2 regions of the Streptomyces sp. CS113 genome follow, and region 2 is predicted to be linked to the other one. Evidence: riboswitches for the same ligand, from Rfam matches in the RefSeq annotation. Region 2 holds a riboswitch; the other holds the start of a gene.
What was found. Region 2 has a riboswitch for cobalamin ahead of B9W62_RS02415 (ABC transporter substrate-binding protein). Riboswitches for the same ligand answer to the same signal wherever they lie in the genome.

Region 1 (4,761 bases), 1.5 Mb from region 2:
CGCTGGTCCTCGCCGGACTGATCCTGGCGCCGATCGTGACGCGGATGCCGGGCGGCGGCGGCCATCTCCCCGTCAACGGTCTGGGCGGGGCGCCGGTCGGCCCGCGCGCGCTGCCCGGCGCGGTGCTGGCCGCGCTGGCCACGCTGCCGCTCGGCGTGGTGCTGGGGCCCGAGGCCCCGCTCATGGCCGTCGGCAGCGGGCTGGCCCTGCTGGCGGTGCGGCGGGCCGGCGCCGGCGGTGACCAGCGGGCGAGCGCGATCCTGGCCACGGCCGGCTCCACCGCCGCGATCTCCACCATCCTCGGCGGCCCGATCGCGGCGGCGGTCCTGCTCATCGAGGGCGCGGGGCTGGCCGGCACCCAGCTGGTCGCCCTGCTGCTGCCCTGCCTGCTGGCCAGCGCGACCGGCGCCCTGGTCTTCACCGGCTTCGGGCAGTGGACGGGGCTGGAGATCGGCGCGCTGAGCCTGCCCCACCTGCCGCCCCAGGCCAATCCGGACGCGGGCGACTTCCTGTGGGGGCTGCCCACCGCCGCCCTGATCGCCGTACTGGTCACGCTGGCCCGCGCGCTGGGCCGCCGCACCGTCACCTGGACCCGGCGCCACACGGCCGCGCGCACCGTCGCCTGCGCCACCGCGGTCGGCGTCTGTGTCGCCGCGTACGCGCTGATCACCGGACGCTCCCCGGCCGAGGCGGCGCTGTCCGGCCAGGCCGCCCTGGCCCAGCTCGCCGCGCACCCGCACACTTGGTCCGTGGGGGCCCTGGTCGCGTTGGTCGCGTGCAAGGGGCTGGCCTGGGGCATCGCGCTGGGCGCGCTGCGCGGCGGCCCGATCTTCCCGGCCGTCCTGCTGGGCGCGGCGACGGCCCTGGCCTGCTCGGGGCTGCCCGGCTTCGGCGCGACCCCGGCGCTGGCCCTCGGCATCGCCGCCGCGGCGGCCGCGGTGACGGGGCTGCCGCTGGCCAGCTCGGTCCTCGCGGTGCTGCTGATGGGCCGGGACGCCCACGACCAGATGCCGCTGATCGTCATGGCGTCGGTGGTCGCGTTCATCGTGGCGCAACTGGTGCGCCGGACCCCGCCGGAGGCGGGCGGGTCGCCGGGCGGGGCGCCGTCGGCGGGAGCGGCACGGTGAAGGACCGCCGGACCGCACACCCGCGTCCTCGCCCTCGTACTCGCCCGCGTCCCGGTACCGGCTGGGCCGCCGTCCGGCCCTGGGTCGTACGGGCGGGGATCGCGGCCGCCGTGGTCGTGGCGTATTTCCTGCTCCCGCTCGACCACCTGGGGCCGCAGCGGCCGGTGCTGAGCTGGGTGCTGTTCGCCCTGCTGCTGACCGTGGTGGCGGTGCTGCTGCTGCGGCAGATCCGGCACGTCCTCCTCGACCGTCCGGACAGCCGCCCCGGCGTGGTCATCTCGCTGCTGATCGTGCTGTCCGTGCACGTCTTCTCGGCGGCGTACTACGCCCTGGCCAAGTCGCCGGGCGAGTTCAGCGGACTGCACACCCGGATCGACGCGCTGTACTTCACCGTGGTGACGCTCGCCACCGTCGGGTACGGGGACATCACCCCGAGGGGCCAGGCCGCGCGGGTCGTGACCGTGCTTCAGATCACGTACAGCTTCGTCTTCCTCACGGCCGCCGCCACCGCGCTGACCACCCGGATGCGCGACCGGGTGGTCCGGGGGCCCCAGCGGGGCCGCTCGCGCTGACGGAGGTGCCGCCCGCCCGCCCGGACGGGGCTCGAGGCCTGCTTGTGCCCGGCCCGGTGGGAGCACTACTGTCGCCACGCCTTGGTGAACGGGAAACCGGTGTGATGCCGGTGCGGCCCTCGCCACTGTGAATCGGGAAGTCCGGCTCCGGCCCCCACGGGCAGCCACTGGATCGCTTGCGATCCGGGAAGGCGGAGCACGGGCGGTGGTACCCGTAAGCCAGGAGACCGGCCAAGGCGCGTCGTCCATCCACGAGGTGCTGGAGAGGGTCTGCTGAGCCATGCACATAGCCGAGGGCTTTCTGCCACCGGCGCACGCGATCGCCTGGGGTGTCGCGTCCGCGCCGTTCGTCGTCCACGGAGTCAGGTCACTCACCCGTGAGGTCAGGGAGCACCCGGAGAGCACGTTGCTCCTCGGCGCCTCCGGAGCCTTCACGTTCGTCCTGTCGGCACTGAAGCTGCCGTCCGTCACCGGGAGTTGCTCGCATCCGACCGGCACCGGTCTGGGCGCGATCCTGTTCCGGCCGCCGATCATGGCGGTCCTGGGCACCATCACCCTGCTGTTCCAGGCGCTGCTGCTCGCCCACGGCGGGCTGACCACGCTCGGCGCCAACGTCTTCTCGATGGCGATCGTCGGCCCGTGGGCCGGGTACGGCGTCTACCGGCTGCTGCGCCGCTGGGACGTGCCGTTGATGGTCACCGTGTTCTTCGGCGCGTTCGTCGCCGACCTGTCCACGTACTGCGTGACCAGCGTGCAGCTGGCGCTGGCCTTCCCCGACCCGAGCAGCGGGTTCCCGGGCGCGCTCGGCAAGTTCGGGTCCATCTTCGCCGTGACCCAGATCCCGCTCGCGGTGAGCGAGGGCCTGCTCACGGTGATCGTGATGCGGCTCCTGGTGCAGTCCAGCAAGGGCGAACTGACCCGGCTCGGAGTGCTGTTGACCCGGTCCGGCGAGCGGAAGCAGGAGGCGGTGGCGCGATGAGCCGGAACACGAGGATCAACGCCCTGCTGCTGCTCGCGGTGGCCGCGCTGGCGGTGCTGCCGCTGGTGCTGGGGCTCGGCGACCACAAGGAGGAGCCGTTCGCCGGGGCCGACGCGGAGGCCGAGACGGCGATCACCGAGATCGAACCGGACTACGAGCCGTGGTTCTCCCCGCTGTACGAACCGCCGTCCGGGGAGGTCGAGTCGGCGCTGTTCGCGCTCCAGGCCGCGCTCGGCGCGGGCGTGCTGGCGTACTACTTCGGGCTGCGCCGGGGCCGGCGGCAGGGCGAGGAGCGGGCGTCGGCGGCTTCCGGGGCCACGACGGCACCGCGGAACACCCCAGAAGGGGACTGAGTGCTGCCGATCGACGCGGCGGCGCACAGCAGTCGCTGGCGCCGCCGCCATCCCGTGGACAAGGCCGTGCTCGGTCTCGGTCTGACCGTGCTCGCGATCTCGCTGCCGCCCTGGCCGGGCGCGGCGCTGGTGCTGGTGGCGGCGCTGACGGTGCTGCTCGGCCCGGCGGGCGTGCCCGGACGCCGGCTGTGGCGGGCGTACCGGGTGCCGCTGGGGTTCTGCGTGACGGGGGCGCTGCCGCTGCTGGTGCAGGTCGGGGGGCCGGACGGGTTCCTGTCGGCGGCCGACGGCGGCGCGGTGCGCGCGGGTGGGCTGCTGCTGCGCACCTCGGCGGCCTCGCTCGGGGTGCTGCTGTTCGCGTTCACCACGCCGATGTCGGACCTGTTGCCGCGCCTGGTGCGGGCCGGAGTGCCCGCGCCGGTCGTGGACGTGGCGCTGGTGACGTACCGGATGAGTTTCCTGCTGCTGGACTCGGTGCGCCGGATCCGGCAGGCGCAGGCCGCGCGGCTCGGGCACACCACGCGGGCGGCGGCCTGGCGTTCGCTCGGCGGGCTCGGCGCCACCGCGTTCGTGCGGGCCTTCGACCGGGCGGCGCGGCTCCAGTCGGGGCTCGCCGGGCGCGGCTACGACGGCACCCTGCGCGTGCTGGTGCCCGAGGCGCGCGTGTCGGTGCCGTTCACGGCGGCGAGCGTCGCGCTGCTCGCGGCGCTGGCCACCCTCACCCTCGTACTGGAAGGACCCCTGTCGTGAGCGGACCGGCCCAGCCCTCGGAACCGGCCCCGGCCCTGGTCGCCCTGCGGGGCGCGGCGTTCGCGTACGAGGAGGGGCCGGACGTGCTGACGGGCCTGGACTTCGCGGTGCGCGAGGGGCGGGCGCTGGCGCTGCTCGGCCGCAACGGCAGTGGCAAGACCACGCTGATGCGGCTGCTCAGCGGCGGACTGAGGCCGCGTGCGGGGGCGTTGACGCTCGGCGGGGAGCCGGTGGCCTACGACCGCAAGGGGCTGACCCGGCTGCGGACCACGGTGCAGCTGGTGGTGCAGGACCCGGACGACCAGCTCTTCGCGGCCTCGGTCGGCCAGGACGTGTCCTTCGGTCCGCTGAACCTCGGGCTGCCCGACGCGGAGGTCAGGTCCCGGGTCGGGGAGGCGCTGGCCGCGCTGGACATCGCGGGGCTGGCCGACCGGCCCACGCACCTGCTGTCGTACGGGCAGCGCAAGCGGACCGCGATCGCGGGGGCGGTCGCGATGCGGCCCCGGGTGCTGATCCTCGACGAGCCGACCGCGGGGCTCGACCCGGACGGGCAGGAGCGGCTGCTCGCCACCCTGGACGGGCTGCGCGCGGGCGGCACCACCGTGGTGATGGCCACCCACGACGTCGACCTGGCCCTGCGCTGGTCCGACGACGCCGCCCTGCTCACCCCGGACGGTGTGCGCACCGGCCCGGCCGCCGCGACGCTGGCCCGCACCGACCTGCTGCGGCGGGCCGGGCTGCGGCTCCCCTGGGGCGTCGCGGCGGCCGGACTGCTGCGGGCGCGGGGGCTGTTGGCGGACTCGGCGACGGGCCCGCGCACGGCGGAGGAGCTGGCGGCGCTGGCCGAGTGACGGGCACTGGCGGAGTGACGGGCGCTGGCCGAGTGACGGGCACTGGCCGAGTGACGGGCACTGGCCGAGTGACGGGCACTGGCCGAGTGACGGGCACTGGCCGAGTGACGGGCACTGCCCGGGGTCAGC
Region 2 (4,761 bases):
CCGGTGCGCTCCAGTGCGTCCGCGACCGCCTCCTCGTCGGCCGCCGACTCCGGTGTCCAGGCGCGGCGGTGCGGGATGCGGCCGAGCCGGACGACCTCCTGGACCGTCAGTTCCACCTGGGTTTCCGTCTGCTGCTCGACCACGGCCACGCGCCGGGCGACGTCCCGGCGGCCCACCCGGTCCAGCGGGCGTCCGTCCAGGGTGACGAGGCCCGAGGACGGGGCGAGTACGCCGGCGAGCAGCCGCAACAGGGTGGACTTGCCGGAGCCGTTGGGGCCGAGCAGGCCCGTCGTGGCGCCGGTCCGCGGGCTCAGGTCGACGCCGTCCAGGACGAGCCGCCCCCCGGCGGCGCGGGAGACCCGCTCGGCGTTCAGCGTCACCGTGCCCTCCGGGTGCGGTACAGCACGAGCACGAAGGCCGGCACCCCGATCAGCGAGGTCACGACGCCCACCGGCACCTCCTGGGGGGCGAGGACGGTACGGGCCAGGGTGTCGACCCACACCAGGAACACGGCGCCGGCGAGGGCGCAGACCGGCAGCAGCCGGGCATGGCCGGGGCCGGTGAGCGCCCGTACCGCGTGCGGCAGTACCAGCCCGACGAAGCCGATCGCGCCGGCCGAGGCGACCAGGGCGGCGGTGAGCAGGGCGGTGGCGCACAGCAGCACCAGCCGGGTACGGGCCACGCGGACGCCGAGCGCGGCCGCCGCGTCCTGGCCGAAGGCGAAGGCGTCCAGCGTCCTGGCGTAGCCGAGGCACACGGCCAGGACCGGCACCAGGACGGCCGTGCCGGTCCGTACGTCGCTCCAGCCCGCGCCGCCGAGTGAGCCGAGCAGCCAGAACAGCACGCCGCGGGTGGTCTCGGCGTCGGCGGCGGTCATGACCACGAACGACGTGAGCGCGGAGAACAGCTGCATCGCCGCCACACCCGCGAGCACCACCCGGTCCGTGGTCCCGCCGAGGCTGTGGCTGAGCAGCATCACCAGCGCGAAGGAGCAGACCGCCCCGATGAACGCCCCGCCGGAAACGGACAGCGCGCCACCGCCCACGCCGAGGACGACGACCAGCACGGCGCCGGTCGAGGCGCCGGAGGAGACGCCGAGGACGAAGGGGTCGGCGAGCGGGTTGCGCAGCAGTGACTGGAGGACGGCCCCGCACACGGCGAGTCCGGCGCCGCACACCGCCGCGAGCAGGGTGCGGGGCAGGCGCAGGTCCCAGACGATGCCGTCGCGGATCGGCGAGACGCCCTCGGCGCCGGTGCCGGCACCGAGGTGGGCGGCGATCACGGACCACACGTCGGCGACGCCGATGTCGGCCGGGCCGATGGTCACGGCGACGGCCACGGAGGCGCACAGGGCGACGACTCCGGCCGCCGCCCACGCGAGGGGGGCGCGCCGGGACGCGCGTGGGCCGGAGACGGACGCCGGTGCCGCGGCCGTCCGGCTCGCGGACGTCACTTGGCGAGCCCGAACTCGCGCAGCGCCGCCGCCACCTGTTCCACGCCCTCGACGGTACGGATGGTGGGGTTCATGGCCTGTCCGCTGAGCAGCACGTAGCGCTTCTTCCGGACGGCGGTCATGTTCCTGGTCACGGGGTTGGACTCGAGGAACTCGATCTTCTTCGCCGCGGTCTCGGCCGTCTGGGACTTGCGGGTGAGGTCGCCGAGGACCAGGACGTCGGGGTCGCGGTCGGCGACGGTCTCCCAGCCGGCCTGCGGCCACTCCTCGTGGGTGTCGTCCATGGCGTTCTCGGCGCCGACCGCGCGGGTGATGACGCCGGGGGCGCCGCAGCAGCCCGCGAGGTAGGGCGAGGTGGAGTTGGCGAACCAGTACATGAGGGTGACGCCGGAGGCGTCGATGCCGGACGTCGCCCCGTCGACCCTGGACTCGAGGTCGGCGACGAGCTTCTCGCCGCGCTCCTCGACGTCGAAGAGGCGGGCCAGATCGCGGACTTCGCCGTAGACGGTGTCCATGGTGAGAGGCTCGCTCCGGACGCCGTCGCCGTCGCCGCTGTTGTCCTTGCCCGCGCAGTCGGACGGGGACAGGTAGGCCGGCACACCGAGTCGGGTGAACCGTTCGCGGGTGGCCACGCCGCCGGTGCCGAGCGTGGAGGCGAAGGAGGCGGCGACGAAGTCGGGTTCGGCGTCCAGGACCGTCTCGAGGGACGGCATGTCGTCGGCGAGCCGGGGGACTTCGGAGTTCGCCTTCTCCAGTCCCTTCATGACCGGGTCGGTCCAGGTGGCGGTGCCCGCCATGCGGTCGGCGAGGCCGAGTGAGAGCAGGATCTCCGTGGTGCCCTGGTTGAGGGAGACCGCCCGGCGCGGCGGCGCGGTGACCCGGACGTCGTGCCCGCAGTCCCGGACGGTGCGGGGATAACCGGCCGGGGCTGCCGCGTCGTCATTGGCCGCCCCGGAGCCGCACCCGGAGGCCAGCAGGGCGCCGGACAGGAGCAGGACGGGACCGCGCAGGGCACGGCGGGAAAGGAGGGGGCGGCGGGGGCCGACGGGACCTGCTGCGGACAAGGGGGATCCTCTGGCGTCGAGGGCTCATGCGCGAAGCCCGTCCGTACGATGCGGCCCGCGCCGCACGCGGCGCGGGTGCCAGCAGGTCTTCGGACTCGGGTTCGACCGGACGGAACGCCTTCCCGGACGGCGTACGCCGCCCAGTGGCCCGTGTTCCGCCCGTCCCCCTCACCGCTGCGCGTCAGTTCCGGATTCGCACCGGATTCCCTGACCCACCAGGTGGGTTCGACTGGCTTGCGCAAGCTACCACAGGGGCACCGCCCCGCCGGGGGGCGGGCCACTGCCCGACCCGCTCCCCCGGCCCCTCGGGCCGCCACGCCCGCCCGCGCGTCAGCTCTTCGGCATGAGGACGGTGTCGATGATGTAGACGTTGGCGTTGGCGGTCTTCACGTTGCCGCAGACGACCTTGGCCGAGTCGTTGACCTCGTAGGACTCGTCCGAACCCGAGGTGGTCAGCTTCGACTTCTGCAACGTGTCGAAGGAGCCGTTCTCCAGGTCCGCGGGCGCGAGCTTCTGGCCCACGACGTGGTAGGTCAGGATGTCGGTGAGCATCGCCTTGTCGGCCAGCACCTTGTCCAGGTCGGCCTTCGGGATCTTGGCGAAGGCGTCGTTGGTCGGCGCGAAGACGGTGATGTTCTCCGCGTTGTTGAGCGTGTCGACCAGACCGGCCTTCTGCACCGCGGACACCAGCGTGGACAGGGCCGGGTTGTTCGAGGCGGCCGTGGCGACGGGGTCCTTGGCCATGCCGTCGAACGAACCGGCGCCCTCCTTCGGCACCGTGGAGCAGGCCGGACCGAACGGCTCGTCGGAGCCCTCCATGCCGCCGGAGGTGTCGGCCGACTGGTCGTCGGTCGCCGCGGGGGCCGAGGAGGCGGCCTGCGCGGAGTCCGAGGAGCCGCTGTCGCCGTCGTCGGAACAGGCGGCCAGGGACAGGGGCAGGACGGCGGCCGCGACGACGGCGACGGCGGAGCGGCGGATACGGGCGTTCATGGAGAATCTCCCTGAAAACGGGCAGCTCAAAGGCTGCGTTCGGTACGGAGGTCGGTGCGCGTGGTGCGCGGTGGTCGGTGCTGGATCGATGTGGTGTGCGGCGGTCCGCCGAGTACGCGGCGCCGTGGTGCGGTGGCCGGCCGACCCGGGTCCGGAGTCGGCCGCCGGTTCACTCTCGGCGTGGTCTCGGTTCTCGCCTCACACGGGGAATCCGGAGCCGCCCCGGCCCCGGATTGGTGACTCACCCGATCGAGTGAGGGAGTCTCACAGCGGCGTCGCGGTCCGGAGGATGAGGAACATCGTCACGGCGGCGTCCGCGGACGACATCGCCGAGACGGCGGTGCCCGCCGCCGCGCCCCAGGCGGCCAGGCCCACCGAGGTGAACACCGGGGGCCAGGTGCGGACCGCGGGGGCGGGGCCGAGCAGGGCGGCCACCCGGCGCGGCACCGGACCGGGCGCCGCGAGTCCGGCGAGGGTGCTGACGGGAGTGCCGCGGGAGACCAGGGCCGCCTTGCCGATCGCCGTCGCGACCGTCCGCCGGTCGCCGACCGTGCGGGCGGCGGTCTCGTCCGCCCACCGCTCCGCCGTGTAGGCGACGGCGGTTCTCAGCGGGCGCAGGAACGGGTTGGCCAGTGCGGCGAGGCGGACGGCGAGCAGAAAGCGGTGGTGCCCGGCGGCGAGGTGGGCGCGCTCGTGGGCGAACAGGGCCCGCCGCTCACCCGGTTCGAGGCAGTCCAGCAGGGCCGTACTCACCACCACGCGGTCCCGGCGCCCACCGGGCAGCGCGTACGCGTAGGGCACGTCGTCCGGCAGTACGGCCACCCCGGTGCCGGGCAGCCCGGCCAGTGCCCGGTGGGCGCGGCGGCGCACCCTGCCGTGCCGCCACAGGGCCCGCGCCGAGGCCGCGACCACCGCACAGAGCGCGGGGATGGCCGCCTTGCCGACGATCTCGTCGTAGGGCACCGCCGCCCGGACCTCGGGGTCCGACCAGCCGTCGGGGAGCGGGTTGCCCGGGAGTTGGGCGGTGCCGACCACCATCACCAGGGCCAGGCACACGGTGCTGCACAGGGCCATCACGGCGGCGACGGCGGTGAGCAGCCTGGTCGCGGTCCGCGGGTGCAGGTGCTGCTCGGCGAGCCTGGCGATCGGCCATGCCGTCAGCGGCAGGACCAGGGGCAGGAAGACGAAGACCCCCATGCGGTGTCAGCCGTCCTCCGCGGCGCGCGCGTGCCCGAGCAGTTCGCGCAGCAGCCG

Region 1: it holds a riboswitch for cobalamin, as region 2 does, so the genes downstream of both, B9W62_RS09225 (energy-coupling factor ABC transporter permease) here and B9W62_RS02415 (ABC transporter substrate-binding protein) in region 2, are expected to answer to the same signal.

What each region holds. Positions count from the first base shown of each region.
Region 1 is NZ_KZ195574.1:2,145,749-2,150,509, forward strand. Features, by position in the region: gene B9W62_RS09215 (chloride channel protein) at 1-1,127, shown strand, start outside; gene B9W62_RS09220 (potassium channel family protein) at 1,238-1,699, shown strand; cobalamin riboswitch at 1,765-1,950, shown strand; gene B9W62_RS09225 (energy-coupling factor ABC transporter permease) at 1,980-2,678, shown strand; gene B9W62_RS09230 (energy-coupling factor ABC transporter substrate-binding protein) at 2,675-3,031, shown strand; gene cbiQ (cobalt ECF transporter T component CbiQ) at 3,032-3,781, shown strand; gene B9W62_RS09240 (ATP-binding cassette domain-containing protein) at 3,778-4,632, shown strand; gene B9W62_RS09245 (MFS transporter) at 4,757-4,761, opposite strand, start outside.
Region 2 is NZ_KZ195574.1:606,677-611,437, forward strand. Features, by position in the region: gene B9W62_RS02405 (ABC transporter ATP-binding protein) at 1-380, opposite strand, end outside; gene B9W62_RS02410 (FecCD family ABC transporter permease) at 377-1,453, opposite strand; gene B9W62_RS02415 (ABC transporter substrate-binding protein) at 1,450-2,517, opposite strand; cobalamin riboswitch at 2,580-2,766, opposite strand; gene B9W62_RS02420 (fasciclin domain-containing protein) at 2,848-3,507, opposite strand; gene B9W62_RS02425 (M56 family metallopeptidase) at 3,772-4,704, opposite strand; gene B9W62_RS02430 (BlaI/MecI/CopY family transcriptional regulator) at 4,711-4,761, opposite strand, start outside.